DNA from 2 places in the Variovorax sp. TBS-050B genome. Region 1 is predicted to be linked to the other one. Evidence: predicted binding sites of a transcription regulator. Region 1 holds the regulator's gene; the other holds the start of a gene.
What was found. Region 1 encodes LexA, which represses DNA repair genes until DNA is damaged. Its sites were predicted from a motif close to ACTGTATNNNNATACAGT; they were not measured.

Region 1 (14,649 bases):
CCGCAGCGCTTCCAGAAGCTCGGCGGCCGCATTCCGCGCGGCCTGCTGCTGGTCGGCCCCCCGGGCACCGGCAAGACCCTGCTGGCCAAGTCGATCGCCGGCGAGGCCAAGGTGCCGTTCTTCTCGATCTCGGGTTCCGACTTCGTCGAGATGTTCGTCGGCGTGGGCGCGGCCCGCGTGCGCGACATGTTCGAGAACGCCAAGAAGAACGCGCCCTGCATCATCTTCATCGACGAAATCGACGCGGTCGGCCGTCAGCGCGGTGCCGGCCTCGGCGGTGGCAACGACGAGCGCGAGCAGACCTTGAACCAGATGCTGGTCGAGATGGACGGCTTCGAGACCAACCTCGGCGTGATCGTGGTCGCGGCCACCAACCGCCCCGACATCCTCGACGCGGCCCTGCTGCGCCCGGGGCGCTTCGACCGCCAGGTCTACGTCACGCTGCCCGACATCCGCGGCCGCGAGCAGATCCTCGGCGTTCACATGCGCAAGGTGCCGCTGGGCCAGGACGTGAACCCGAGCGTCATCGCGCGCGGCACGCCCGGCATGTCGGGCGCCGACCTGGCCAACCTCTGCAACGAGGCCGCCCTCATGGCCGCACGCCGCAATGCGCGCGTGGTCGAGATGCAGGACTTCGAGAAGGCCAAGGACAAGATCTTCATGGGCCCCGAGCGCAAGAGCATGGTCATGCCCGAGGAGGAGCGCCGCAACACGGCCTACCACGAGTCCGGCCATGCGCTCATCGGCAAGCTGCTGCCCAAGTGCGACCCGGTGCACAAGGTCACGATCATCCCGCGCGGCCGCGCCCTCGGCGTGACCATGAGCCTGCCGGCGCAGGACCGCTACAGCTACGACCGCGAATACATGCTGAACCAGATCAGCATGCTGTTCGGCGGCCGCATCGCGGAAGAAGTGTTCATGCACCAGATGACCACCGGCGCCAGCAACGACTTCGAGCGCGCGACCTCGATCGCCCGCGCCCGCGACATGGTCACGCGCTACGGCATGTCCGATGCGCTGGGCCCGATGGTCTATGCCGAGAACGAAGGCGAGGTGTTCCTGGGCCGCTCGGTCACCAAGACCACCAACATGAGCGAGCAGACCATGGAAAAGGTCGACTCCGAAGTGCGCCGCATCATCGACGAGCAGTACGCCCTGGCGCGCCGCCTGATCGAGGAGAACAGCGACAAGATGCACGCGATGGCGAAGGCGCTGCTCGAATGGGAAACCATCGACACCGAGCAGCTCGACGACATCATGGCCGGCCGCGCACCGCGTCCGCCCAAGGACTGGACGCCGCGCATTCCGCCTTCGGGCAGCGGCGGCAGCGGCGGGACGCCCGCGGTCAATCCGGACCCCGCGCCCAGTGCCGCCTGAGGTGCAGCCGGACATCGACAGCAACGGGGCCCTGGGCCCCGTTTTCGATGACGACGCAGCAGCAGCAGCAGAAGAAGGCGCCGCATGACGATGGCTCCCGCGGTCTGGCAGACCGCCCGCTTCCCGATCGATCTCGCGCAGCCGCGCGTGATGGGCATCGTCAACGTCACCCCCGATTCCTTCTCCGACGGCGGCGCGCATGCCTCGACCGAAGCCGCGCTGCGGCATTGCGAGCAGTTGCTGAAGGAGGGCGCCGACATCCTCGACATCGGCGGCGAGTCGACGCGCCCCGGGAGTCCGCCCGTCCCCCTCGAGACCGAACTCGCCCGCGTGCTGCCGGTGGTGCGCGAAGCCGTCCGGCTCGGCGTGCCGCTCTCCGTCGACACCTACAAGCCCGAGGTCATGCGCGCGGTGCTCGACCTGGGCGCGGACATCGTGAACGACGTCTGGGCGCTGCGGCAGCCCGGCGCGCGCGAGGCCGTCGCCGCCCATCCTTCGTGCGGCATCTGCCTGATGCACATGCACCGCGACCCGCAGACGATGCAGGCCGTGCCGATGCAGGGCGACCCCGTCCCCGAAGTGCTCTCGTTCTGGGCGGCGCAGGTGTCGCCGCTGCTGGCGCTCGGCATCGCGCCCGCGCGGATCGCGCTCGACCCGGGCATCGGCTTCGGCAAGACGGTGGCGCAGAATTTCTCGCTGCTCGCGCGGCAGCGCGAACTGCAGGCGGCGGGGTATCCGCTGCTGCTCGGCTGGTCGCGCAAATCGTCGATCGGCGCGGTCACCGGCATTCCGGTGGCGGCCGAGCGGCTGGTGCCCAGCGTGGCGGCCGCGGTGCTCGCGGTCGACCGCGGCGCGGCGGTGGTGCGCGTGCACGACGTGCGCGACACCGTCGCGGCGCTTGCCGTGTGGCGCGCCATGCAGGCTGAACAGGAATCGCCATCGCTTCGCTGCTGAAGCGCCTCCAACCATCTACAAGAAGAACGAAACATGACCCGTAAATACTTCGGCACCGACGGCATCCGCGGCACGGTGGGCCAGTCGCCCATCACGCCCGACTTCGTGCTGCGCCTCGCACACGCCGTGGGCCGCGTGCTCAAGAAGAGCGAGTCGCGCCCCACGGTGCTGATCGGCAAGGACACGCGCATCTCGGGCTACATGCTCGAATCGGCGCTCGAGTCGGGCTTCAACTCCGCCGGCGTCGACGTGGTGCTGCTCGGACCGCTGCCCACGCCGGGCGTCGCCTACCTCACGCGTGCGCAGCGCGCGAGCCTGGGCGTGGTGATCAGCGCGAGCCACAACGCCTTCCCGGACAACGGCATCAAGTTCTTCAGCGCGCAGGGAACGAAGCTCGACGACGACTGGGAACTCGCGGTGGAGGCCGCGCTCGAGGAGGCGCCGGTGTGGGTGTCCTCGGCCGAGCTCGGCAAGGCGCGCCGCCTCAACGATGCGCCCGGCCGCTACATCGAGTTCTGCAAGAGCACCTTCGCCAGCGACCTCACGCTGCGCGGCATGAAGCTGGTGGTCGATGCGGCCCACGGCGCGGCCTACCAGGTGGCGCCGAACGTGTTCCACGAACTGGGCGCGGAGGTCGAGAGCATCGGCTGCGCACCCGACGGGCTCAACATCAATGAGGGCGTGGGGGCGACGCATCCCGCCGCGCTCGTCGAAGCCGTGAAGGCGCAGCAGGCCGACTACGGCATCGCGCTCGACGGCGATGCCGACCGCCTGCAGCTGGTCGACGCGAGCGGGCGCCTCTTCAACGGCGACGAACTGCTCTACCTCATGGTCGCCGAGCGCATCGCACGCGGCGACAAGCCCGCGGGCGTGGTGGGCACGCTCATGACCAACAAGGCCGTCGAGGTCGCGCTGCGCGGCCAAGGCATCGAGTTCGTTCGCGCCAAGGTCGGCGACCGCTACGTGCTCGAGGAGCTCGACCGGCGCGGCTGGCTGCTCGGCGGGGAGGGGTCGGGCCATCTGCTCGCACTGGACCGCCACACCACCGGCGACGGCATCGTGAGCGCGCTGCAGGTGCTGCAGGCCTGCGTGCGCAGCGGCAAGACGGTGGCGGAGCTTCTTGCGGGCATCACGCTGTTCCCGCAGACGCTGATCAACGTCCGCCTGACGCCGGGCCAGGACTGGCAGCGCAACGAGGCCCTGAGCCGCGAGACCCGGCGCATCGAAGCCGAGCTCGGCGACGGCGGCCGCGTGCTGATCCGCGCGAGCGGCACCGAGCCGCTGGTGCGCGTGATGGTCGAGGCGCGCGATGCGAAGCAGGCGGAGGCCTGCGCGCAGCAGCTGGCGGCCACGCTGGCGCCATGACGGCGACGGTGCGGGTCGTTCTCGCCGACTACCGCGATGCCGCGCAGGCGGCCGCGCTGGTCGAACTGCTCGACGGCTATGCGCGCGACCCCGCGGGTGGCGGCACGCCGCTCGACGCCGAGGTCCGCGCGGCCCTTCCGGCGGCGCTCGCGGCACGGCCACAGGCCTTCAGCGTGCTCGCCTACGACGGCGACCGGCCCGTCGGGCTGGTCAACTGCATGGAGGGCTTTTCGACCTTTGCCTGCAAGCCGCTCGTCAACGTGCACGACGTGGTCGTGCTGGCGAGCCACCGCGGCCAGCGGGTCGCGCAGCGGATGCTCGCCTGCGTCGAGCAGGAGGCGCGCCGGCGCGGCGCGTGCAAGCTCACGCTCGAAGTGCTCTCGGGCAACGCGCCGGCCCTGCGTGCCTACGAGCGCGAGGGGTTTGCGAACTACCAGCTCGACCCGGCCTTCGGGCACGCGGTGTTCCTGCAGAAGAAGCTCTGACGAAACAAGAAAGGCCGCGGCGATCGGATCGCCGCGGCCCTTGCGGTGCGTTGTTCGTCAGCGCATCAGAAGCGCGTCACCGGCATGTCGGCTTCGGTCTTGGCGGCGGCCGAATACTTGCCGAGCTCCCACTTCGCGATCGCGTTGCGGTGCACTTCGTCCGGGCCGTCCGCGAAGCGCAGCGTGCGCGCGCCGGCATAGGCGTAGGCCAGCGGGAAGTCGTCGCACATGCCACCGCCGCCATGCGCCTGCATGGCCCAGTCGATCACCTGGCAGGCCATGCTCGGCGCCACCACCTTGATCATCGCGATGTCGGTCTTGGCGACCTTGTTGCCGGCCACGTCCATCAGCCATGCGGCCTTGAGCGTGAGCAGGCGCGCCATGTCGATCTTGCAGCGCGCCTCGGCGATGCGCTCCTGCGTCACCGTCTGCGAGGCGACGGTCTTGCCGAAGGCCACGCGCGAGGATGCGCGCCGGCACATGAGTTCGAGCGCACGCTCGGCCAGGCCGATCAGGCGCATGCAGTGGTGGATGCGTCCCGGGCCGAGGCGGCCCTGCGCGATCTCGAAGCCGCGGCCTTCGCCGAGCAGGATGTTGTCGACCGGCACGCGCACGTTCTCGAAATACATCTCGACGTGGCCGTGCGGCGCATCGTCGTAGCCCATCACGTTGAGCGGGCGCACGATGCGGATGCCCTTGGCATCGGCCGGCACGATCACCATGCTCTGCTGCGAGTGGCGCGGCGCCTCGGGGTCGCTCTTGCCCATGGTGATGAAGACCGCGCAGCGCGGATCGGCCGCGCCCGAGATCCACCACTTGTGACCGTTGATCACGTACTCGTCGCCCTGGCGCTCGATGCGGGTCGAGATGTTGGTGGCGTCGCTCGACGCCACCTCGGGTTCGGTCATCGCGAAGGCCGAGCGGATCTGGCCTTCGAGCAGCGGCTTGAGCCAGCGCGCCTTGATGTCCTCGGAGCCGTAGCGGGCGATGGTCTCCATGTTGCCGGTGTCGGGCGCCGAGCAATTGAAGACTTCGGAAGCCCACTGCACGCGTCCCATGATCTCGGCGAGCGGCGCGTACTCCTGGTTCGTGAGGCCCGCGCCTTCATAGCCCGAGGCGGCGGCGCTGTCGACCGGCAGGAACAGGTTCCAGAGCCCCTGGGCCTTGGCCTTCTTCTTGAGCTTCTCGACCGTCTCGAGCGCGGTCCAGCGCTTGCCGGCGGCCGTGTTGGCGGCCAGTTCGGCCGAATACTCGGCTTCGGCAGGATAGATGTGATCGTCCATGAACGCGCTGACGCGTTTCTGGAGTTCCTTGGTTTTTGCCGAGTAATCGAAGTCCATCGTCTGTCTCCTGGTGGGGGTAGGGCAGCTACGCCTTTTGGGCAAACTGCCAGGCCATGTCGGCCATGGGGCGCGCACCGCGGGCCGAAGCCACGGCTTGCTCGCTCGATGCGGTGCCGGCCTCGACCCGCTTGGCAATGCCTTGCAGGATCGCGGCCATGCGGAACAGGTTGTAGGCCTGGTAGAAGTTCCAGTCCGGCGCCAGCGCTTCGGGCGTGCTGATGCGCGTGCGCTCGCAGTAGCGGCGGATGTATTCGCTCTCCGTGGGAATGCCCAGCGCCGCCACGTCGACGCCGCCGATGCCGCGGCCGGTGGTGGGCGGCATGTGCCACGACATGCAGTGGTAGCTGAAGTCGGCCAGCGGATGGCCGAGGGTCGAGAGCTCCCAGTCGAGCACCGCGATGATGCGCGGCTCGGTGGCGTGGAACATCACGTTGTCGAGCCGGTAGTCGCCGTGGACGATCGAGACCTTGCTCTCGTCGCGCGCGCTCTCGGGCATGTGCGTGGGCAGCCAGTCGATCAGCCGCTCCATCGCCTCGATCGGCTGCGAGAGCGCGCCGGCGCCGTCGGCCGAGGCCTTGTACTGCTTGCTCCAGCGGCCGATCTGGCGCTCGAAGTAGTTGCCGGGCTTGCCGTAGTCGGCCAGGCCGCGCGCGGCGAAGTCGACCGTGTGCAGCGCGGCGATCACGCGGTTCATCTCGTCGTAATGGGCCGCGCGTTCGGCGTTGCTGAAGCCCGGCAGCGACTGGTCCCAGAGCACGCGGCCCTGCATGAACTCCATCACGTAGAAGGCGCGGCCGATGACGCTCTCGTCCTCGCACAGGCAGTGCATGCGCGGCACCGGCACGTCGGTGCCGGCCAGCCCGCGCATGACCTTGAACTCGCGCTCGACCGCATGGGCCGAGGGCAGCAGCTTGGCGACCGGGCCGGGCTTGGCGCGCATCACGTAGCTCTGCTTCGGCGTGACCAGCTTGTAGGTCGGGTTCGACTGGCCGCCCTTGAACATCTCGACCGAGAGCGGACCCTCGAAGCCTTCGAGGTGCGCCGCGAGCCAGGCGGAGAGCGCCTCGACGTCGAAGGCATGCTGCGACGAGACCGCACGGGTGCCGATGAAGTTGGAGAAGTCCTGGCTCATGTCAGTGATCTGCTTCCGAGATGCGCATCAGCGCCGCGCGATCCAGCACCACGAGGCCCGCCGGTTCGATGCGGATCGTGCCCTCGCGCTCCATGGTCTTGAGCTCCTGGTTGACCCGCTGGCGCGAGGCGCCGAGCAGCTGCGCGAGCTCTTCCTGCGCCAGGTGCAGGCCGATGCGCGTCTGGCTGCCGTCTTCCAGGTTCGGCACGCCGTAGCTGCGCACCAGATGGATGAGCTGCTTCGCGAGCCGCGCGCGCAGGGGCAGGGTGTTGAGGTCCTCCACCAGGCCGAACAGCGTGCGGATGCGCCGCGCCTGCAGCCGCATCAGCGCTTCGTACAGCTCGACGTGGGTCGCGAGGATCTTCTGGAAATCGGCCCGCGCCACGCAGAGGATGGTGGTCTCCCCATGCGCATAGGCGTCGTGCGTGCGCCGGTCCCCGTCGAACATCGCCACGTCGCCGAACCAGATGCCCGGCTCCACGTAGGTCAGCGTCACCTGCTTGCCCGAGACCGCCGTCGAACTGACGCGCACCGCGCCCTTGGCGCAGGCGATCCAGTGATCGGGCGGATCGCCCCGGGCGGAGATCAGGTCGCCGTCCTTGTGGCGTTTGACGAAGGCGCATCGAAGAATGTCGTGCCGTAGCGATGGCGAAAGGGAAGAGAACCAGCGACCACTGTTGATCGCTTCACGTTCTTCGATGGTAAGAATGGGGTCGTCCATTGGTCTGTCCTGTCGGCGACTGAAAAGCTGGGAGGTGTCACGGGAGCGACGGGGCGCGCTGCTAGCCGTATTGCGGCGGCTTCTTCTCGAGGAATGCGGCGATGCCGATGCCGGCGTTCGGATGATGCAGGTTGCGCACGAAGTGATCGCGCTCCTGCGAAAGCTGCGATGCGTAGGTGGCGCCGCGCGACTCCGTCAGCAGTTCCTTGATGCTCGCGAGCGCATTGGGTGCATGCGCGTTGAGCCGGCCCGCGAGCGCCAGTGCGCCCGCGAGCGCCTGGCCGTTCTCGGTGAGTTCGTTCACCAGGCCGGCGGCATGCAGCCGCGGTGCCGTGATGCGTTCGCCGCCCATCAGCCACTCGCTCGCGAGCTGGCGCGGCAGCGCCCGGCCCAGCTCCCAGCTCAGGCCGCCGACCGGCGACAGCGCCACGTTGCTGTACGAGGACGCGAAGATCGCATCGCGCGCGGCCACGACGAAGTCGCATGCCAGCGCGAGCGAGAAGCCCGCGCCCGCCGCCGCGCCCTCTATGGCGGCGATGACCGGCTTGGGAAAGGCGCGGATCGAGTCGATCCAGTTGTGCAGGCCCTCGATGCTTTCGGCCTGCACCGAAGGATCGCGCTGGCGGTTGTCGGCCAGCCGCTGCAGCGAACCGCCGGCGCAGAACCAGGCGCCCTGGCCCACGATGACGACGCTGCGGACCTCGTGGCTGCTCTCGGCGCCGTTGAGCGCCTCGATGCCCGCGGCGTAGATCTCGGGGCTCAGCGCATTGCGCTGGGTCGGATTGGCGATGGTCAGCACCATGGTGCGTCCCTCGCTGGTGCTCTTCAGTTCGGCGGTCATGGCTGTGATGCTTTCATCGGTGGTTGGGGAATGGGTGGGGCTACTCTTCTTCGTGCAGCAGGCTCAGGCCGAGCGCGCCGCGCCGGCGCAGCCACGGGCTCGGGCGATAGCGTGGGTCGCCGTAGACCGTCTGCAGGTTGAACAGCACTTCGAGCATGTTGGTTGGCCCGTGCAGGTTGCCCATGGCGAGCGGCCCGCGCGGATAGCCGAGGCCCAGCTGCACTGCGGTCTCGAGATCGGCCGGCGAGCACACGCGCTGCTGGCACATGTCGGCGGCGATGTTCACGATGGTGCCGACCACGCGCTGCGTGACGAAGCCACCGCTGTCGCGGATCACGCTCACGGCCTTGCCGTCGCGCGCGAAGAGGGCATGGGCCGCATCGCGCATGTCGCGCCGGGTCGCGGGATTGGTGGCGAGCACGCGGCGCCGGGTGGCGGCATCGTCGATCAGCATGTCGATGCCGACGGTGCGCGTGGCGTCGAGGCGCTCGACGGCGGCCATGGTGGTCACGTCGAAGCCGAGCGGTGCCACCAGGATCAGCGAACCGGGCGCGGCCGACGCGCCGCTGTCGATCTGCGCGCCCAGCGTGTTCACCTGGCGCAGCAGTTCGGCGCGCCGGGCGGCACGGGGCGAGACCCAGACCGCGGGCAGCGTGCCCACGGTGGGCGGCGGCGCCTCGGGCGCCTGCTGCATCGCGCCGTCCTGGTAGCGGTAGAAGCCCTCGCCGGTCTTGCGCCCCAGCGCACCGGCCGCGAGGCGCTGCGCGGTGATCACGCTCGGCCGGAAGCGCGGCTCCTCGTAGTACTGGTGATAGATCGACTCCATCACCGGATGCGACACGTCGAGCGCGGTCAGGTCCATCAGCTCGAAGGGGCCGAGCCGGAACCCCGCCTGGTCCTTCAGGATGCGGTCGACCGTCGCGAAGTCGGCCACGCCCTCGCTCACGATGCGCAGCGCCTCGGTGCCGTAGCCGCGCCCCGCGTGGTTGACGATGAAGCCGGGCGTGTCCTGCGCCTGCACTGCGCTGTGGCCCATCTGCGCGGCATAGCCCGCGAGCCGCTTGCAGGTCTCGGCCGAAGTCTTGAAGCCCGCCACCACCTCGACCACCTTCATCAGCGGCACCGGGTTGAAGAAGTGGAAGCCCGCCACGCGCTCCGGATGCGCGAGTCCGGCCGCGATCGCGGTGACGGAGAGCGAGGAGGTGTTGGTCGCGAGCGTGGCCGTGGGGGCCACGACCGATTCGAGCTCGCCGAACAGGCGGCGCTTGACCGCGAGGTCTTCGACCACCGCTTCGATCACGAGATCACAGGCGGCGAGGGCGGCGATCGAATCGACCGCTTTGACGCGTGCGATGTGCGCATCGCGCGCAGCGGCGTCGATCTTTCCCTTCTCGTGCAGCTTGTTCCATTGGGCTGCGAGCGCTTCGCGCCCGCGTTCCGCGGCGCCTGCGACGCTGTCGAGCAGCAGCACGTCGCTGCCCGCCTGGGCCGCGATCTGGGCGATGCCTCGGCCCATGGCGCCGGCGCCGACGACGCCGATCCGGGTGTAGTTCACTGTCATTTGCAGAAAGATTTTCGCTGGTTGGGGGCGGGGCCCGTGGACGGCACCGCGGCGCGCCGCGGCGGGTGCAGCCCCCGATTTTGCAGGCACGGGCCGCGCGGGCGCTGCAGGTGTTACGCGGGTGCGTCAGGCGGGGCGGCGGCTGCGATCGACGGCCACGCTCACGCTGATGGCCGTGAGCAGCAGCGCCAGCCCGACCAAGCTCATCCATGCCGAGGCATCGTGGGCCAGCAGCCATCCGCCCAGCGCCGCGCCCACCGCCTGGCCGACGTAGATGCCCGAGCTGTTCAGCGCCACCGAACCCGGCGCGAGCGCGGGCGCGAGGCCCACGAGCCGCGCCTGCTGCGCCGAATTGGCGGCGAAGCAGCCCAGGCCCCAGGGCACGAGCACCGCGGCCAGCCACGGCAGCGTGTGTGCCGAGGGCCAGAGCAGCAGGCTCAGCGCGATCAGCGAACTCGTCACGAGCACCATGCGGCCCGCGCCGAGGCGGTCGATGAAGCGGCTCACGAGCATGTTGCCCGCGAGGCCGAAGAGCCCGAACAGCGCCCACATCAGGCTCAGCGTGCCCGGGTCGGCGCCGAAGTCCCGCTTCAGGATCGGGCCGAAATAGCTGAACAGCACGAACTGCCCCGAACCCTGCAGGGCCGTGACCGACACGATGCCCATCAGCACCGGGCTGCGCAGCACGCGCGACCAGGCGGCCGCCGTGAGCGCCGCGGGCCGGATGCCGGTCGGCAGGGTCAGCCAGACCCAGCCCGCGCTCGCGAGGCTCAGCAGCGCGATGGCCCCGAAGGCGGTGCGCCAGCCCAGATGTCCGCCGATCAGCGCGCCGATCGGCAGGCCCAGCACCGAGGCCACGGACCAGCCGAGGAAGACGAAGGTCACGGCGCGTCCGCGGTGTTCCTGCGGCACCAGCATGCCGGCGCAGGCCGCGGCCTGGGGGGTGAAGATGGCGGGCGCCACCACGGTGAGCATGCGCACGGGGAGCAGGGCGGCGAAGCTCGGCATCAGCGCCGCCAGCGCATGCCCTGCGGCATACCAGACCAGCGTGAGCGTGAGCAGCAGGCGGCGGTCCCAGCCCGCGACCACGGCCGCGAGCAGCGGCGCGCCAAGGCACATCACCATCGCCGCCGCGGTGATCAGCTGGCCCGCCGTCGCCACGGTGACGTCCAGCGAGGTACTGATCTCGTTGAGCGTGCCCGGCACCGCCATCACGCCCGTGCCGATCACGAAATTGCCCGCCAGCAGCGCCCAGAGCGCGCCGCGCGGTGCGGTGCGGTTCATGGCGTCGCTCCCGCTCTGCCGGGCGGGGCGGCGTTCACCGGCGAACCTGCAGGGCGCCGGGGTTCACGATGTTGGTGGGATTGCCCTTGATGAAGCTCACGACGTTGTCGAAGGCCTGGCCGAAATAGCTCTCGTAGCTCTCCTGCTCGACATAGCCGATGTGCGGCGTGCAGATGCAGTTTTCGAGCCGCAGCAGCGCATGGCCCTGCAGCGGCGGCTCGCTCTCGAACACGTCGATCGCTGCCAGGCCCGGACGGCCGCGGTTGAGCGCCGCGAGCAGCGCATCGGCCTCGACCAACTCCGCGCGCGAGGTGTTGACGAAGAGCGCGGTCGGCTTCATGCGCGAGAGGTCCTCGAGCGTGACGATGCCGGTGGTCTCCTCGTTCAGCCGCAGGTGCACCGACAGCACGTCGGCCGCGGCAAAGAACTCCTGGCGGTTCTGCGCCACCTGGAAGCCGTCGGACCGCGCCTTGGCGCAGCTCGCCTCGCGGCCCCAGATCACGACCTGCATGCCGAACGCCTGTCCGTAGCGCGCCACCAGCTGCCCGATGCGGCCGTAGCCCCAGATGCAGAGGGTCTTGCCCTTGAGCACCGAACCAAGTCCGAAATTGGGCGGCATCGAAGCCGACTTGAGCCCCGACTGCTGCCAGGCCCCGTGCTTGAGATTGCTGATGTACTGCGGCAGCCGGCGCATGGCCGCCATGATCAGCGCCCAGGTGAGTTCGGCGGGCGCCTGCGGCGAGCCCGTGCCCTCGGCCACCGCCACCCCGCGCTCCGTGCAGGCGGTGACGTCGATGTGCCCGCCCACGCGGCCCGTCTGGGAAATGAGCTTGAGCTTGGGCAGCTTCTCGATCAGCTGGCGCGAAATGTGGGTGCGCTCCCGGATCAGCACGATCACGTCGGCATCCTTCAGGCGGACCGAAAGCTGGCCGATGCCCTTCACCGTGTTGGTATAGACCTTGGCCGCATACGCGTCGAGCTTGGAGGCGCAGCGCAGCTTGCGCACGGCGTCCTGGTAATCGTCGAGGATCACAATGTTCATGGCACGCCATTGTGCCTCGCAGCATTGACATGACGTGCGTGTGAACGTTTGGATACCCGTCCCGGGCTCTGGTCACCGGGCGATACGGGTTCAGTGCAGGCGCGAGGACTGCGGCGTGGCAGCGACCGTTTCCATCGCTTCCAGGGCCGCGAGGCGGTCGAGTTCGGCACAGACGTCGGCCATGCGGCCCGAAATCACCATGCGGTTGGTGCTGCGCTTTTCGCCCTGGTGGCCGTCGACCACGCGGATCACGCGCAGGGGGCGGGCGGCCGCGGGCGCTGCTTTCGGCGTGGACTGGCCATGGCTGCGCGCCGTGCAGGCGGGGCGGACCGCCACGTAGCGCAGGCCGGCGGAGGCGCTGCCCGCCTGGCGCTGGCGCGCGCCGCGCGCCGGCAGCAAGCGGCTGGCGAGCGATTGCAGCGGCATCCAAAGGTCAACGATAGCGAGTAGGGCGATTCCCATGTGAACTCCAAGAAGGTTTGAGGTTGAACACAGGCAGGATTGCTTTCGCCGGACGCAACAGGGTGATGGCCACTGTGTGTGCCATACGCCCGCCACCTGATGCGGCTGGATGGGGTGGTGCTGCTGCTCGCAGCCGGCCCGAGGCCGGGCTACATCAGCATGGTGTTGCGGATGAGGCCGACCGCGAGGCCTTCGATCTCGAAAGGCTCGCCGGGCTGGACGATGATCGTGGGGTAGTCCGGATTTTCGGCGTGCAGTTCGATGACCTGCTTGTTGCGCTTGAGGCGCTTGACCGTGACTTCGTCGCCGAGGCGTGCCACCACGATCTGACCGTTGCGCGCCTCCTTGGTGGCCTGGACCGCGAGCAGGTCGCCATCCATGATGCCGGCGTCGCGCATCGACATGCCGCGCACCTTGAGCAGATAGTCGGGCTGCTGCTGGAACAGCGTGTTCTCGACGTAGTAGGTCTGGTCGACATGCTCCTGCGCGAGGATCGGCGAACCCGCAGCCACGCGGCCGATGAGCGGCAGCGCGAGCTGCGCCATGCCGGGCAGCGAGAGCGAGAACTGCGCGCCTTCGCGGTGGCGCGTTTCGTTGAGCGAGCGCAGTGCATCGCCCTTCAGCCGGATGCCGCGCGAGGTGCCGCTCACGAGTTCGATCACGCCCTTGCGGGCGAGCGCCTGCAGGTGCTCTTCGGCGGCGTTGGCGGACTTGAACCCGAGCTCGTTGGCGATCTCCGCCCGCGTGGGCGGCGCGCCGGTGCGTGCGATGGCGCTCTGGATCAAATCGAGGATCTGCTGCTGGCGGGCGGTAAGCTTCACGGCGAACTGCATAGTGGTTCCTTGCGGCACTGGCTGAATATCCAGTACCTGTATTTTTAACCAGTTTTTAAAAGTTGGCAACCCATGGTCGATTTCATCCCACCGGCTGCGCGGCGCGTCGTGGTCCTGGGCACGGGCGGCACCATCGCGGGCCGGGCCGCGAGCAGCGGCGACAACATCGGCTACACCGCGGGTGAAGTCCCCGTGGCGGACCTGCTCGGCGGCATCGCGGCGCCCGAGGGCATCACGCTCGCCGCGGAGCAGGTGGCACAGCTCGACAGCAAGGACATGGGCTTCGACGTCGGGCTGCAGCTGGCGCAGCGCTGCGCCGCCTTGCTGTCGGAGGCCGACGTCGCAGGCGTGGTGATCACCCACGGCACCGACACGATCGAGGAAACGGCGTACTTCCTCCACGCGGTGCTTGCGCCCGCCAAGCCGGTGGTGCTGACCTGCGCCATGCGCCCGGCGAGTTCGCTGTCGCCCGACGGGCCTCAGAACGTGCGCGATGCGATGGCGGTGGCGGCCACGGCGGGCGCCGGCGGCGTGACGGTGGTCTGCGCCGGCACGATCCATGGCGCGCCCGACGTGCAGAAGGTGCATACCTACCGTGCCGACGCCTTCGCCTCGGGCGATGCCGGGCCGGTCGGCTACGTGGAGGAGGGCGCGGTGCGGCGCCTGCGGGATTGGCCTCGCAGCGGAGCGCCGTTCGCGCTCGATGCGGCAGAGATCGCGGCCATGGGCTGGCCGCGCGTCGAGGTCGTCATGAGCCATGCGGGCGCGAGTGGCGCGCTGATCGATCTGCTGGTTCAGGAGCGCGCGTCGGGTGCTGCGGCGCCGGTGCGCGGCCTGGTGCTGGCGGCCACCGGCAACGGCACGGTGCACCATGCGCTCGAAGCCGCGGCGCTGCGCGCGCAGCAGGCCGGCATCGAGGTGCTGCGCGCCACGCGCTGCGCGAGCGGACGCATCCTGCCGAGGCCCGACGACCGCCTGCGCGATGCCGGCGCCCTGACGCCGGTCAAGGCGCGGATCGCGCTGATGCTGGAATTGCTCGCGGTGAAGAAGAAGGCGCAGGGCGCAGCCTGAAGGGCAGCGCCTCGCGCGGCGCTCAGCTGCTCAGGGCGGCCAGCGCGCGCTGGGTGATTTCGTCGACGGTGCCGACGCCCTTGATGGCGCGGTACTTGGGCGCGTTGGCGGGGTCGGCCTTCGCCCAGGCGGAGTAGTAGTCGACCAGCGGACGCGTCTGCTGGCTGTAGACCTCGAG
Region 2 (14,649 bases), 2.8 Mb from region 1:
GAGGCCCGACTTGCCGCCCGCATACTGCTCGATCAGGCGGAAGATCAGCTCCCCCTCGCGGCCCGCGTCGCAGGCGTTGATGAGTTGCGTCACGTCCTTGCGCTTGGCCTGCTTGACCACCGCGTTCAGGCGCGTCTTGGTCTTGTCGACGGGCTTCAGGTCGAAGTGCGGCGGGATCACCGGCAGGTTCGCGAAGCTCCACTTGCCGCGCTTGACGTCGAATTCCTCGGGCGCCTGGATCTCGACCAGGTGGCCGACGGCGCTGGTCACGACGTAGCTTTCGTTCTCGAAATGCTCGTCGTGCTTTTCGAACTTGCCGGCGACCGGCGTGAGCGCCCGGACGATGTCCTGCGCCACCGACGGCTTTTCTGCGATTACCAAAGTCTTTGTCATCTAAGGGCTCTCTATACTCTGCGGCTTCCCGCGTGCGCATGCGCACGCGCGCATGTGTGCATATTCAACCTAACAGACTTCGGCGATGCCTTCCAAATCCACATCTTCCGGCGGCCGCCGAATCCAGACGCGGCGCTCCACCGTCCATGGCAACGGCGTCTTCGCCGTGCAGGACATTGCGGAAGGCGAGACGCTGATCGAATACAAGGGCGAAGTCATCAGCTGGAAGGAGGCGCTGCGCCGCCATCCGCACGACCCCGCCCAGCCGAACCACACCTTCTACTTCCACATCGACGACGGACGGGTGATCGACGGCAACGTCAACGGCAATGCCGCCCGCTGGATCAACCACTCCTGCGATCCGAACTGCGAAGCCGACGAGGTCGATGGGCGCGTTTATATCAAGGCACTGCGCAACATTGCTGCAGGAGAAGAACTCAACTACGACTACGGCCTGATCATCGACGAGCCCTACACGCCGAAGCTGCTGTCCGAGTTTCCGTGCTGGTGCGGTTCCGAGAACTGCCGCGGCACGCTGCTGACGCCGAAGGACGAGGACGAGGAAAAGAAGAAAAAGAAGTCCGCAAAGAAGGCCGAAAAGAAGAAGGCGGAAAAGAAGAAGGAAGCCCGCAAGGCCGAAAAGAAGGCTGAAAAGAAGGCCGAGAAGAAATCGGAAAAGAAGAAGAAAGCCCGCAAAGCCGAGGGCTGACCGGACACATGACGAGCGCCACGGCCGCCTCCTGGTTCGAAGACCGCATTGCCGCGGCGGTGGCGCCGCTGCTGCCGGGCTTCGCCGTCGAGGCCGTGGCCGAGATCGATTCGACCAATGCCGAGCTGATGCGCCGCGCGCGCGCCGGCCGCAGCGAGCCGGTGCTGCTCGTGGCCGAACACCAGACCGCCGGGCGCGGCCGGCTCGGGCGGCCCTGGCAGAGCGCGCAGCGCCGCGACGAGGCGGCGGCCGTGTCTTCGTCGCTCACCTTCTCGCTGGCGCTGCCGCTCGCACCGCGCGACTGGGCGGGCCTGTCGCTCGCCGTCGGCGTCGCCGTGGCCGAGAGCCTCGACCCCACGGGCGCGGCGGGGGTCGCGCTCAAGTGGCCGAACGACCTGTGGGTGGACGACCGCAAGCTCGCCGGCATCCTGATCGAGACCGCGGTGCCGCATGCGGCGCGCGCCGACGCCACGGCCGCCGCCGCGGCGCGCTACCTCGTGATCGGCATCGGCATCAACATCGGCCCGCGCGAGGCCGAGGGCATGCGCACCCCGCCGGCGTGGCTGCGCCAATGGCGGCCCGACGCACGCGCGCCCGAGGTGCTGGCCGAGCTGGCGGCGCCGCTGGTGCGCAGCGTGCAGGCCTTCGAGACGCGGGGCTTCGCGCCCTTCGCCGAACGCTTTGCCGCGCGCGATGCGCTGCGCGGCCGCGAGGTCCAGCTCAGCGACGGCACCGCCGGCCTGTGCGAAGGCGTGGCCTGGGGCGGCGAGCTGCAGGTGCGCACCGCCGAAGGGCTGCAGATGGTCTCGAGCGACGAAGTCAGCGTGCGCCCGCGCGGCATGGCGCTCTGAGACGCGGCCACCATGAAGCTGCGTCTCTTCCTCGTCCTCCTGCTGCTCGCCAATGCCGGCTACTGGCTGTGGTCGCGCGGCGATCTCGCCGGCTTCGGCCTCGCGCCCGCAAGCCTGAACGAGCGCGAGCCGCAGCGCCTCGGGCGCCAGGTGCATCCCGAGTGGCTGCAGATCCGCAAGGACGCCCGGGCCGCCCCCTGAGCGCCCGCCCGCCGGTCAGTCCGCCGCGGATTCGCCCTCGAAGCGCACCGTGAAGCGCGCCCCGGGCGGCTGCCGGCCCGGATGCGCATCCTCGAGCTTCACCTGCGCATGGTGCAGGTTGGCGATCTCGCGCACGATCGGCAGGCCCAGCCCCGAACCGTCGGCCTCGTTGCCGAGCACGCGGTAGAAGGGCTCGAACACCAGCTCGCGGTCGGCTTCGGCGATGCCCGGCCCGTTGTCCTCCACCTGCAGCAGCACCACGTGGCCGAAGGGATCGGCCAGCACGCGCGCCGTGATCACGCCCGGGCGCTCGTCGCTGGAAGGCGTGTAGTTGATCGCGTTGTCGACCAGGTTGCGGATCAGCTCCTTCAGCAGCGTGGCGTTGCCTTCGAGCACCACGCCCGGCGCGCCCGGCTGGGCGCCGTCGTAGCCCAGGTCCACGCGGCGCTCGATGGCCCGCGGCACCGCCTCGCGCACCACCTCGATCGTGAGCCGCGCCAGGTCGCAGGGCTGGCGCCCGGTGCCCGCGCCGGTGCTCTCCGCCCGCGCGAGCGAAAGCAGCTGGTTGACCGTGTGCGTGGCGCGCACGCTGGCGCGGCCGATCTGCTTGAGCGACTGCTTGAGCTCGTCGGCATTGGCGCCCTCGCGCTGCGCCAGGTCGGCCTGCATGCGCAGGCCCGCGAGCGGCGTCTTGAGCTGGTGCGCCGCATCAGCGAGGAAACGCTTCTGCGTGTGGATCGAATCGTTGAGCTTGTCGAGCAGCTCGTTCACCGACGAGACCAGCGGCACCACCTCTAGCGGTACGGAGGACTCGTCGAGCGGGCTCAGGTCCCCTGGGCGGCGCTCGCGGATGCGCGCTTCCACCACCGACAGCGGCTTGATCCCGCGCACCAGCGCGAGCCAGATCAGCAGCACCGCCAGCGGCAGGATCGCGAACTGCGGCAGCAGCACGCCCTTGATGATCTCGGTCGCGAGCACCGACTGCTTCTCGCGCGTTTCGGCCACCTGCAGCAGGGCCGGCGCCGCATCGTCCTGGCTGGCCAGCCAGAGCGAGGCCACGCGCACCGGCTTGCCGCGCATCTCGCCGTTGCGCAGCGTCACCACGCCGATCGCGGGGGGCTCGTCCTGATTGGGATGCGGCACGTCGGCCTCGCCGCTGACCAGCTTGCCGTGGCTGTCGAGCAGCTGGTAGTACACGCGGTCCGCATCGTCCGCGCGCAGGATCTCGCGCGCCGGCTGCGGCAGCACGAAGGTCGTCTGGCCCTGCTGCACCGTGACCAGCCGCGCCAGCGTCTGCACGTTGTACTCGAGCGCACGGTCGAACGGCGCATTGGCGATGCCCTGTGCCACCAGCCACGTGACGCCGATGCTCACCGGCACCAGCAGCAACAGCGGCGTGAGCATCCAGTCGAGGATCTCGCCGAACAGGGAGCGCTGCGCGCGCTGGAAGAGCTTCATGCCCGCTCCCGGCCTTCGCCCAGGCGCATCAGGACTGGATCTTCTCGAGGCAGTAGCCCAGCCCGCGCACCGTGGCGATGCGCACCGGTCCCTTCTCGATCTTCTTGCGCAGCCGGTGGATGTAGACCTCGATCGCGTTGAGGCTCACTTCCTCGCCCCATTCGCACAGCCGCTCCACCAGCTGGTCCTTGCTGACCAGCCGGCCGGCGCGCTGCAGCAGCACTTCGAGCAGGCCCAGCTCGCGGGCCGAGAGCTCGACCATTTTGCCGTCGATGGTGGCGACGCGGCCGGCCTGGTCGTACACCAGCGGGCCGTGGCGGATGGTGTTGCTGGTGGCGCCCATGCCGCGGCGCGTGAGTGCGCGCACGCGCGCCTCGAGCTCCTGCAGGCTGAAGGGCTTGGCCATGTAGTCGTCGGCGCCGTTGTCCAGGCCCTTGACGCGTTCCTCGACGCTGTCGGCCGCGGTGAGCACCAGCACGGGCAGCTGCGAGCCGCGGGCGCGCAGCCGCTTGAGGATCTCGATGCCGTGGAGGTTCGGCAGGCCGAGGTCGAGGATCAGCAGGTCGAACTCGCTGTGCGTCATGAGCGCGGTGTCGGCCTGCGAGCCGTTCGCCACATGGTCGACCGCCGCGCCCGAGGTGCGCAGGCTGCGCAGCAGGGCATCGGCGAGCACCTGGTCGTCCTCCGCAATCAGAATCCGCATGCGCCACCTCCGGCCGGTTGACGGCGCTGCAGGGGCGCCGCTCACATAGGTTGTCTCCTGGCCGAGTCTAGCCCGCCGTGTACGCTTCCAGACCGATGGTTACCACGGTGGCGACGTCGTGGCCGACGCTGTCGCGGAACTCGCGCTCGGCCTGGGTCACGGCGTGGCGGAAGGCGTCGAGCCAGGCCAGGCCGTCGGCCGTGAAGCGCACGCGGCGCGCGCGGGCGTCGAGCGGATCGGGGCCGCGCGTGACCAGCCCCCAGGCTTCGCACTGATCCACCAGCGCGCCCATGGCCTGCTTGGTCATGCCGGCGCGCTCGGCCAGGTCGGTGAGGCGCGAGCCCTCGCGCGCGAGATGCCGCGTGATGTGGATGTGCGCCGCGCTCACCTGCGCGCGGGCGGCGAGGTTGGAGAGCGCCAGCGGCACGTCCACGTCGTGCGCCATGAGTTCGAGCACGCGCTCGTCGAAGCGGCGCATGGCGTGGCCCAGCAGGCGGCCCAGGTGGATCTGCCGCCAGGCGTCGGCATCGAGCGGGAAAGCGGCATCGGCCATGGCCCGAATGGTAAAGCAAACTGACCAAAAAACGGGTTTACTCCGCCCAACGAGCCCCTACACTACTGTTCAAGCATCCAGCCTGTGATTAACAGCAGATGGATGAAACCAGACACAAACCGTTGATTTTCAAGGAGTTCCACATGGACGCAGTCGTCAAGGGCGCAAGCATCTCGGTCGCCAACAGTGAGAAGGCCAAGGCCCTGCAGGCCGCGCTGGCGCAGATTGAAAAGCAGTTCGGCAAGGGCACGATCATGCGGCTCGGCGAAGGCGAGGCGCTGGAAGACATCCAGGTGGTCTCCACCGGCTCGCTGGGCCTGGACATCGCGCTGGGCGTCGGGGGCCTGCCGCGCGGCCGCGTGATCGAGATCTACGGCCCGGAATCGTCGGGCAAGACCACGCTCACGCTGCAGGTCATCGCCGCCATGCAGAAGCAGGCCGGCACCTGCGCCTTCGTCGACGCCGAGCATGCGCTCGACGTGCAGTACGCCCAGAAGCTCGGCGTGAACCTGTCCGACCTGCTGATCAGCCAGCCCGACACCGGCGAGCAGGCGCTCGAGATCGTCGATTCGCTGGTGCGCTCGGGCGCGGTGGACCTGATCGTGGTCGACTCGGTCGCCGCGCTCACGCCCAAGGCCGAAATCGAAGGCGAGATGGGCGACTCGCTGCCCGGCCTGCAGGCCCGCCTGATGAGCCAGGCGCTGCGCAAGCTCACCGCCACGATCAAGAAGACCAACTGCATGGTCATCTTCATCAACCAGATCCGCATGAAGATCGGCGTGATGTTCGGCTCGCCCGAAACCACCACCGGCGGCAACGCGCTGAAGTTCTACGCCTCGGTGCGCCTGGACATCCGCCGCATCGGCACCATCAAGAAGGGCGACGAGGCGATCGGCAACGAGACCAAGGTCAAGGTGGTGAAGAACAAGGTGTCGCCGCCGTTCAAGACGGCGGAGTTCGACATCCTGTTCGGCGAGGGCATCAGCCGCGAGGGCGAGATCATCGACATGGGCGTGAACGCCAAGATCCTCGACAAGTCGGGCGCCTGGTACGCCTACAACGGCGAGAAGATCGGCCAGGGCCGCGACAACGCGCGCGAGTTCCTGCGCGAGAACCCCGAACTGGCGCGCGAGATCGAGAACAAGGTGCGCGAGTCGCTGGGCATTCCGCTGCTGGCGGCCGATGCCGACGCACCCGCGGCCGAAAAGGCCGAGAAGCCCGCGAAGGCGGCCAAGGCCGACAAGGCCGGCGAGTAAGTCCGGGGCGCACGGTCCTTTCGGGACCGTGCGGCGATGCGCATGGCTTTCGACGGTCCCTCTCTCAAAGGCCGCGCGCTGCGGCTCCTGAGCCAGCGCGAGCATTCGCGCGCGGAGCTGGAGCGCAAGCTGGCCAGGCATGAAGAAGAACCCGGCACGCTCGCGCGCGCGCTGGACGAACTGGCGGCCAAGGATTTCATCAGCGAGCCGCGGGTGGTGGCCTCGGTGCTGCACCAGCGGGCCGCTCGCGCGGGGGCTGCGCGGGTGCGGCAGGAGCTCCAGGCCAAGGGCATTGCGCCGGCCGCCATCGCGGAAGCGGTGGCCGGCCTGCAGGCCACGGAGCTCGAGCGCGCCACCGCGCTGTGGCGCCGCCGTTTCGAGGCGCCGCCCGCCGACGCCAAGGAGCGGGCGAAGCAGATGCGCTTTCTGCTCGCGCGCGGTTTTTCGGCCGCGGTGGCGGCCAAGGTGCTCAGGAGCGATTTCGATGACGACACCGAATGAAGAGGCTTCCCTGCAGTCCCGCGTGGTCACGCAGCGCGTGGCCTGCGACTGGCGCCGCGCCTACCGGCTTGCCGCCGATCCGGCCCGCCTGCCCGACTGGGCCAGCGGCCTGGCCAAGAGCGCGCTGGTGCCGCACGGCGATCACTGGACCGTGACCACGCCCGAAAGCGGCGAGGTGCGGATGCGCTTCGCGCCCGCCAACGACTTCGGCGTGCTCGACCACTGGGTCGCACCCGAAGGCGTGCCGGAGGTCTACCTGCCGTTCCGCGTGATCGGCGTGGCGCCCGACGCCTGCGAGCTGCAGTTCACGCTGCTGCGCCAGCCCCACATGGACGACGCGGCCTTCGAGCGCGATGCGGCCTGGATCGCGCGCGACCTGCAGACGCTGGCGCGGCTGCTCGAAGCCGAGGGCTGAAGCCGCCGCCGGGCGGCCGCGCCGCCTGATGCATCATCCGGGCCCCACAGCGACAACAACAACCGGAGGATTCCATGTCGTCTCTCGTCCGCACCGGCGCGAAGGCCGGGCTCGTGTTCGCCGGCTCGGCGCTCGGGGGCGTGCTGCTCGGCCTCGTGCTCGGCGGCGGCGTGTTCTTCTTCTACCTGGGCCAGCTGCAAGGCGCCGGCTATGCGGGGGCGCGCGCGGGTGGCGGCGGCGCGGCGCTCGCGCTGCTGAGTTCGCCGCCCTCGCTCGTGGCCGTGCTGTTGCTGCTGTTCGTGGTCGTCTACGCGATGCTGGGCGTGGCGCGGGGCCGCGCACGCGCGATGCAGCAGATCGTCGCGGCGCGCGGCGAGGCCGTGTCGCAGCGGCTCGCCGCCGCCATCGCCGGGCGCATCGAGGCCATGCCGCGCGCCCACGTCGCGCTGCAGCGCGCGGCCGACGGGCTCACCGTGGATGCGCTCGTGAAGCCGCTGGCGCCGGTGCTCGGCGAGGGCAGGGCGGTGCGCGCGGTGGTCGGCTGGCTCCTCGGCCGGCTGCCGCTCGCCGAGGTGCTGGCCGAGTGGCAGCAGACGCGCACCGCGCAGGGCGCGCCGGCGGCGGCAGGCGAGGGCGAGCCCGCGCAGGACCCGGCGCTGCGCGCGCTGCTCACGCGCCGCATCCACGACGCGCTGCAGGAAATCGCCGAGCCCTCGCGCCTGCCGCTTTGCATCGCGCTCGGCGCGCATGCGGTGCTGCTGGGCGTGGGGCTCTGGCTCGTGAACCGGTAAGTAAAAGAAAAAGAAGAACGCGGGCGCTCAGAGCGCCAGCATCAGCTTCAGGTTCTGCACCGCGGCGCCGCTCGCGCCCTTGCCGAGATTGTCGAGGCGCGCGATCACCACGGCATGGCGGTGGTCCTCGTTCGGGAACACGCGCAGCTCGAGCTGGTTGGTGTCGTTGAGCGCGAGCGCGTCGAGCTTGCCGTCGTCGGTGGGCGGCAGCACCTGGACGAACTGCTCGGGCGTGTTGCTCTTCGCGTAGTGCGAAGCGAGCGCGTCGTGCAGGTCGCCGGCCCGGGGCTTGCCGGGCAGCAGGTCGAGATGCAGCGGCAGCTGCACCAGCATGCCCTGCTTGAAGTTGCCGACCGAGGGAATGAAGACCGGCCGGCGCGTGAGGCCGGTGTACTTCATGATCTCGGGGATGTGCTTGTGCTTGAGGCCGAGCGCGTAGGTCTCGAACAGCGCGGCCTCGCCCTTCTCGTAGGCCTCGATCATCGCGCGGCCGCCGCCCGAGTAGCCGCTGACCGAGGGCAGCGAGATCGGAAAGTCCGCGGGCAGCAGGCCCGCGTCGACCAGCGGACGCACGATCGCGATGGCGCCCGTGGCGTAGCAGCCGGGGTTGCCCACGCGGTCGGCCGCGGCCACGGCCTGCCAGTGGCCGGCCACGAGCTCGGGAAAGCCGAACACCCAGCCCGGCGAGACGCGGTGCGCGGTGGAGGCATCGATGATCTTCGGCTTGCGGCCGGGCAGCTGGTCGATCAGCGCGACCGATTCGCGCGCCGCGTCGTCGTGCAGGCAGAGCACCACCAGGTCGACGCCGGCCATCAGCTCGCGCTTGGCGTTCGCGTCCTTTCGCAGCTCGGGCGCGATGCTCACGAGCTCGATCTGCGGCATCGTCTGGAGCCGCTCGCGAATCTGCAAGCCGGTGGTGCCGGCCTCGCCATCGATGAAAACCTTGGCCATGGTGGGTCCTGCCTGTAAGTACGTATTGACCGCAACCGCACGTCGAGTATTGGTGCGGCGCACCATGATACAGTCCGCGGTTGTTCGCCGCCCCCAGCCGCCAGGCTGCCGTCGCCCGCGAGCAACAGAGCAGAAACAGCCTCAGACGCCAGATCTCCCGTTCTCAACCCCCTCCTTCCGAGAGACATCCCTCATGAAGATCCACGAGTACCAGGGCAAGGAAATTCTTGCCAAGTTCGGCGTGCCGGTGCCGCGCGGCATTCCGGCCTATACGGTTCAGGAGGCGGTCGAGGCCGCCCAGAAGCTTGGAGGCCCGGTGTGGGTCGTCAAGGCCCAGATCCACGCGGGCGGCCGCGGCAAGGGCGGCGGCGTCAAGGTGGCCAAGTCGATCGAGGACGTCAAGAAGCTCGCCGGTGAGATCCTGGGCATGCAGCTCAAGACCCACCAGACCGGCCCCGAAGGCCAGAAGGTGCGCCGCCTGTACATCGAGGACGGTGCGGACATCCAGAAGGAATACTACGTCTCGGCCGTGACCGACCGCGCCACGCAGAAGGTGGCCTTCATCGCCTCGAGCGAAGGCGGCATGGACATCGAGGAAGTGGCCCACTCCTCGCCCGAGAAGATCATCACCGTGTTCGCCGACCCGCAGAAGGGTCTGACCGACGAACAGGCCAAGCAGATCGCCGACGGCATCGGCATCCCGGCCGATTCCACCGCGCAGGCCGTGGACATCTTCAAGAAGCTCTACACCTGCTACATGGAGACGGACGCCTCGCTGGTCGAGATCAACCCGCTCAACCGCGACAGCAAGGGCAACATCATCGCCCTCGACGCCAAGTTCAACTTCGACAGCAACGCGACTGTTCCGCCATCCCGAGATCGTCGCGCTGCGCGACCTCGACGAGGAAGACCCGGCCGAAGTCGAGGCCTCGAAGTTCGACCTCGCCTACATCTCGCTCGACGGCAACATCGGCTGCCTGGTGAACGGCGCCGGCCTGGCGATGGCCACCATGGACACCATCAAGCTGTTCGGCGGCGAGCCGGCCAACTTCCTCGACGTGGGCGGCGGCGCCACCCCCGAGAAGGTCACCGAGGCCTTCAAGATCATGCTGAAGAACAAGAACGTCGAGGCCATCCTCGTCAACATCTTCGGCGGCATCATGAAGTGCGACACCATCGCCACCGGCGTGATCGCGGCCTGCAAGGCCGTGAACCTGCAAGTGCCGCTGGTCGTGCGCATGAAGGGCACCAACGAAGCCGAAGGCAAGAAGCTGCTGGCCGATTCGGGTCTGCCGATCATCAGCGCCGACACCATGGCAGAAGCGGCCCAGAAGGTCGTGGCAGCAGTAGCGAAGTGACTTTGCGGGACAGACCGCAGGCCGCGCAGCGGACCAGCTCTGTCCCCAACTGATTAGGAACACACCATGTCGATCTACATCAACAAAGACACCAAAGTCATCACGCAGGGCATCACCGGCAAGACCGGCCAGTTCCACACCGAGAAGTGCCAGGAATACGCGAACGGCAAGAACGCCTTCGTGGCCGGCGTGAACCCGAAGAAGGCCGGCGAGTCGATCTTCAACATCCCGATCTTCGGTTCGGTGAAGGAAGCCGCCCAGCAGACCGGCGCCACCGTGTCGGTGATCTACGTGCCGCCGGCCGGCGCCGCGGCCGCCATCTGGGAAGCCGTCGAGGCCGACCTCGACATGGCGATCTGCATCACCGAAGGCATTCCCGTTCGCGACATGCTCGAAGTGCGCAACAAGATGAAGGCCAAGGAAGCCGCCGGCGGCAAGAAGACGCTGCTGCTCGGCCCGAACTGCCCCGGCCTGATCACGCCCGACGAGATCAAGATCGGCATCATGCCCGGCCACATCCACCGCAAGGGCCGCATCGGCGTGGTCTCGCGCTCGGGCACGCTCACGTACGAAGCCGTGGCACAGCTGACGGAAATCGGCCTCGGCCAGTCCTCGGCGGTCGGCATCGGCGGCGACCCGATCAACGGCCTCAAGCACATCGACGTGATGAAGGCCTTCAACGACGATCCCGACACCGACGCGGTCATCATGATCGGCGAGATCGGCGGCCCCGACGAAGCCGACGCGGCCCGCTGGTGCAAGGACAACATGAAGAAGCCGGTGGTCGGCTTCATCGCCGGGGTCACGGCGCCTCCGGGCAAGCGCATGGGCCACGCCGGCGCGCTGATCTCGGGCGGTGCCGACACGGCCGAAGCCAAGCTCGCCATCATGGAAGAGTGCGGCTTCACCGTCACGCGCAACTTCTCCGAGCTCGCAAAGCTGCTGAAGGCACAGCTCTGACACGCGTTCTGCAGCTCCCCGCGTGACCGCGCAAAAAGAAGAAGACGCCCGCACCTGCTGCGGGCGTTTTTTTCGCCGCAACACGACGGGACGAGAGACATGGCCTCGCCATCGGCATTCCGCTGGTGATTTTTGGCTGTACGCTCACGGTCCAGCTCATGGAACGCTTTCCGATCATCGTCACACCGGGTGCCGCCCTCATCGGCTGGGTCGGCGCGCAGCAGCGGAGCACTGAAGCCGTCGCACGTCGACGCTCTTCTTGAAAACAACATGGCGGGTGCCGGCGCGTCCTTCTTTCCCGTACGACCTCAGCTGGCCTGGGATTTCGCGGCGCTGACCGACGTCGGCCTCGCGCGCACCCACAACGAGGACGACCTGCTGGTCGATGCGGCGCTCGGCCTCGTCGTGCTGGCCGACGGCATGGGCGGCTACAAGGGCGGCGAGGTGGCGAGCGCCATGGCCGTGTCGCTGGTGCACGCCAGCTTCGCGCGCTGGTCCGCGCAGGGCGGCCTGCAGGCGCCCGTGCGCGTGGTGCGCCGCGCGCTGCAGGCGGCCACCGACGAGGCCAATTCGGCCATCCTCGGCGCCAGCATGAGCAATGCCGATCTGCGCGGCATGGGCACGACGATGGTGCTCGCCGCCTTCCGGCCGCAGCGCGTGCTGGTCGGCCACATCGGCGATTCGCGCTGCTATCGCCTGCGCAACAACAAGCTCGAGCAGCTCACGCGCGACCATTCGCTGCGCCAGCAGCAGCTCGACGCCGGCGCGATCACCGCCGAGGAAGCCCTGGTCTCGCCCCACCGCAACCTGGTGACGCGCGCGGTCGGCGTGGAGCCGCAGGTGGTGCTCGAGATGCACGAGCACACGGCGCGCCCCGACGACCTGTACATGCTCTGCTCCGACGGGCTCAGCGAGATGGTGCCCGACGCGCAGCTCTTCGCCGTGCTGGCCCGCGACCTCGGGCTGCAGCAAAAAGCCGAGCTCCTGGTGTCAGTGGCCAACGACAATGGCGGCCGGGATAACATTTCCGTTGTTCTGGCCAAGGCGCGCATCGGCGATGCGTCCGAAGCCGCATAGTCGCAGGCCGAAGCCACCGCCGGTGGTCGCGGTCCGCGGGTGACAAAAATTCAGCCATCGGGGACTCGGCGATGCCGAAAATGATCATCTCGATCGAGGGGGCCGTGGTCGGGCAGGTGACGCTCGCCAAGGACAGGACGACGCTCGGGCGCCGCGCCTACAACGACATCGTCGTCGACAACCCCGCGGTGAGCGGCGAGCATGCGCTGCTGCACATGAGCCCTGCCGGCGAGGTCGAGGTCGAAGACCTCCACAGCACCAACGGCACCTACATCAACGGCCACGTCGTCCAGCGGCGCAAGCTCAAGGACAACGACATCATCGACATCGGCGGCTGCCGCATCCATTTCCGTGCCCGCAGCAACAGCCGCAGCCCGGCCGCCGATGCCGCCCCTGCGCGCGGCGCTTCGTCGGAGAGCGACTTTTCGGACGCGATCTCCCTGTCTTCGGCCCCCACCGAAGCCGGCGCGCTGGTCGAGCTCGGTCAGCCCGTGCTGCGCGTGCTCTCGGGCACCGATGCGGGCCAGGAAGTCTCGCTGCAGAAGGTGGTCACCACGATCGGCAAGCCCGGGGTTGCCGTGGCGGTGGTCACGCGCCGCAGGCAGGGCTACGTGGCCGCGAGCGTCATGGGGGCCGTCACCCTCAATGGCGCGCCGCTCGGTACCGAAGCCGTCGGGCTGCACGAGCGCGACGTGCTGGAACTCGGTGGTGCCACGCGCATGGAGTTCGTGCGGGTCTGAGCGCTCTTTCCCGCACGGCCCGTGAGCGCCTGATGCCATGAATGCGCTGAGGCGACACTGGCCGCGCATCGCCATCACCCTGGTGCCGGTGCTGCTGGCGCTGGCGCATGCCGTCGGCATCTGGCACCTGAATGCGCTCGACCGGCTCGACCGTCTGATCTACGACACCCGCCTGCGCGCGACGATGGCGGGCACCTTCGATCCGCGGATCGTGATCGTCGACGTCGACGACGCGAGCCTTGCGCGGCAGGGGCAATGGCCCTGGGCGCGCGACAAGCTCGCCCGCCTCACCACCGAGCTCACCGACCGGCAGCAGGCGGCCGTGGTGGGCTTCGACGTGATGTTCGTGGAGCCGGACCGCAGCTCAGGCCTCGACAAGCTCCGCGGCATCGCCAGCGGACCGCTGCGCGATATGCCGGCGCTGGCGGTGGAGGTCGAACGCCTGGCACCGGTGCTCGACAACGACGCCACCTTCGCGCGCGCCCTCGAAGGGCGGCGCGTGGTGCTCGGCTACTACTTCACGCGCACCGAGAAGCCGAGTGCCAAGGGCGAGCTGCCGTCGGCCCCGCTGCTGGCGCCCGACGCCTTCCCGCCCGGCCGCGGCTATGCCACGGTCTGGAACGGCTTCGGCGCCAGCCTGCCCGTGCTGGCCGCTGCGGCGCCTGCCTCGGGTTTCCTCAACACGCTGCAGATGGCCAGCGACGACGGCGTCGTCCGTTCCGTGCCGCTCATCGCGCGCTACGAGGGCGATCGCGGGCGGCCGGGCTACTACGAATCGCTGGGGCTTTCGGTGTACCGGCTCGCCAGCGGGTCGCCGCCGGTGCTGCCGGCGTTCGTCGAAGCGGGCGGCACGTCGCGGCTGCATTCGCTGATCGTCGGCGGGTTGCGCGTGCCCGTGGACGCGGCCGCGCGCGTGCAGGTCCCGTTCCGCGGGCCCGGGGGGCCGGACGGCGGCTCGTTCCGCTACGTGTCGGCGACCGATGTGCTCGAGGGGCGGCTCGCGGCGGGCGAGTTCAGGGACCGCATCGTGCTCGTCGGCGCCACCGCGCCCGGCCTGCAGGACTTGCGCGCCACGCCCGTGAGTTCGGCGTTCCCCGGTGTCGAGGTGCATGCCAACCTCGTCTCGGCCATGCTCGACCGCCGCCTGCTCTCGGTGCCCGACTATGCGGCGGGTTACGAGGTCCTCAACATCCTTGCCGCGGGGCTCGTGCTCGCGCTAGGCCTGACACTGCTGCCCGCACCGCGTGCCGTGCTGCTCGGCATCGTCACCATCGCGCTGTCGGCGGGCGCGAACGCCTGGCTCTACCAGCGCCACCACCTCGTGCTGCCGCTGGCGTTGACGCTCGCCATGGCGGTGCTGGCCTTCGTCTTCAACATGGGCTGGGGCTACTTCATCGAGTCGCGCGCGCGGCGTGGCCTGGAGCGGCTGTTCGGCACCTACGTGCCGCGGCAGCTCGTCGACGAGATGCTGGTCACCCCCGACCGCTACAGCATGCGCGCCGAGAGCAAGCACATGACCGTGATGTTCTGCGACATGCGCGACTTCACGCGGATCTCGGAGCACATGCCGCCGGCCGAGGTACAGGCCTTCCTCAACACCCTGTTCAGCCGGCTCACCAACGTCATCAGCGCCCATCGCGGCACCGTCGACAAGTACATGGGCGACTGCGTCATGGCCTTCTGGGGCGCGCCCATCGACACCCCGGAGCACGCCACCCTGGCCGTGCGCGCC

Region 2: a site for LexA is predicted at 4,933-4,950, ahead of recA (recombinase RecA). Genes of this name have one in related genera too.

The regions. Positions count from the first base shown of each region.
Region 1 is NZ_JARXYR010000002.1:4,166,330-4,180,978, reverse strand. Features, by position in the region: gene ftsH (ATP-dependent zinc metalloprotease FtsH) at 1-1,377, shown strand, start outside; gene folP (dihydropteroate synthase) at 1,462-2,331, shown strand; gene glmM (phosphoglucosamine mutase) at 2,365-3,696, shown strand; gene M2165_RS22350 (GNAT family N-acetyltransferase) at 3,693-4,181, shown strand; gene M2165_RS22345 (acyl-CoA dehydrogenase family protein) at 4,247-5,521, opposite strand; gene M2165_RS22340 (phosphotransferase) at 5,550-6,656, opposite strand; gene M2165_RS22335 (Crp/Fnr family transcriptional regulator) at 6,658-7,377, opposite strand; gene M2165_RS22330 (enoyl-CoA hydratase) at 7,439-8,218, opposite strand; gene M2165_RS22325 (3-hydroxyacyl-CoA dehydrogenase) at 8,259-9,779, opposite strand; gene M2165_RS22320 (MFS transporter) at 9,906-11,063, opposite strand; gene M2165_RS22315 (D-2-hydroxyacid dehydrogenase family protein) at 11,098-12,105, opposite strand; gene M2165_RS22310 (hypothetical protein) at 12,196-12,531, opposite strand; gene lexA (transcriptional repressor LexA) at 12,717-13,400, opposite strand; gene M2165_RS22300 (asparaginase) at 13,473-14,471, shown strand; gene adk (adenylate kinase) at 14,494-14,649, opposite strand, start outside.
Region 2 is NZ_JARXYR010000002.1:1,326,995-1,341,643, reverse strand. Features, by position in the region: gene M2165_RS09420 (DNA topoisomerase III) at 1-393, opposite strand, end outside; gene M2165_RS09415 (SET domain-containing protein-lysine N-methyltransferase) at 479-1,102, shown strand; gene M2165_RS09410 (biotin--[acetyl-CoA-carboxylase] ligase) at 1,111-1,953, shown strand; gene M2165_RS09405 (sporulation protein) at 1,966-2,154, shown strand; gene M2165_RS09400 (sensor histidine kinase) at 2,170-3,612, opposite strand; gene M2165_RS09395 (response regulator transcription factor) at 3,641-4,315, opposite strand; gene M2165_RS09390 (MarR family winged helix-turn-helix transcriptional regulator) at 4,383-4,868, opposite strand; gene recA (recombinase RecA) at 5,012-6,124, shown strand; gene recX (recombination regulator RecX) at 6,167-6,625, shown strand; gene M2165_RS09375 (SRPBCC family protein) at 6,609-7,040, shown strand; gene M2165_RS09370 (hypothetical protein) at 7,115-7,831, shown strand; gene argC (N-acetyl-gamma-glutamyl-phosphate reductase) at 7,859-8,782, opposite strand; partial or broken gene sucC (ADP-forming succinate--CoA ligase subunit beta) at 8,976-10,140, shown strand; gene sucD (succinate--CoA ligase subunit alpha) at 10,207-11,100, shown strand; partial or broken gene M2165_RS09350 (TerC family protein) at 11,202-11,321, shown strand; gene M2165_RS09345 (Stp1/IreP family PP2C-type Ser/Thr phosphatase) at 11,371-12,177, shown strand; gene M2165_RS09340 (FHA domain-containing protein) at 12,249-12,917, shown strand; gene M2165_RS09335 (adenylate/guanylate cyclase domain-containing protein) at 12,955-14,649, shown strand, end outside.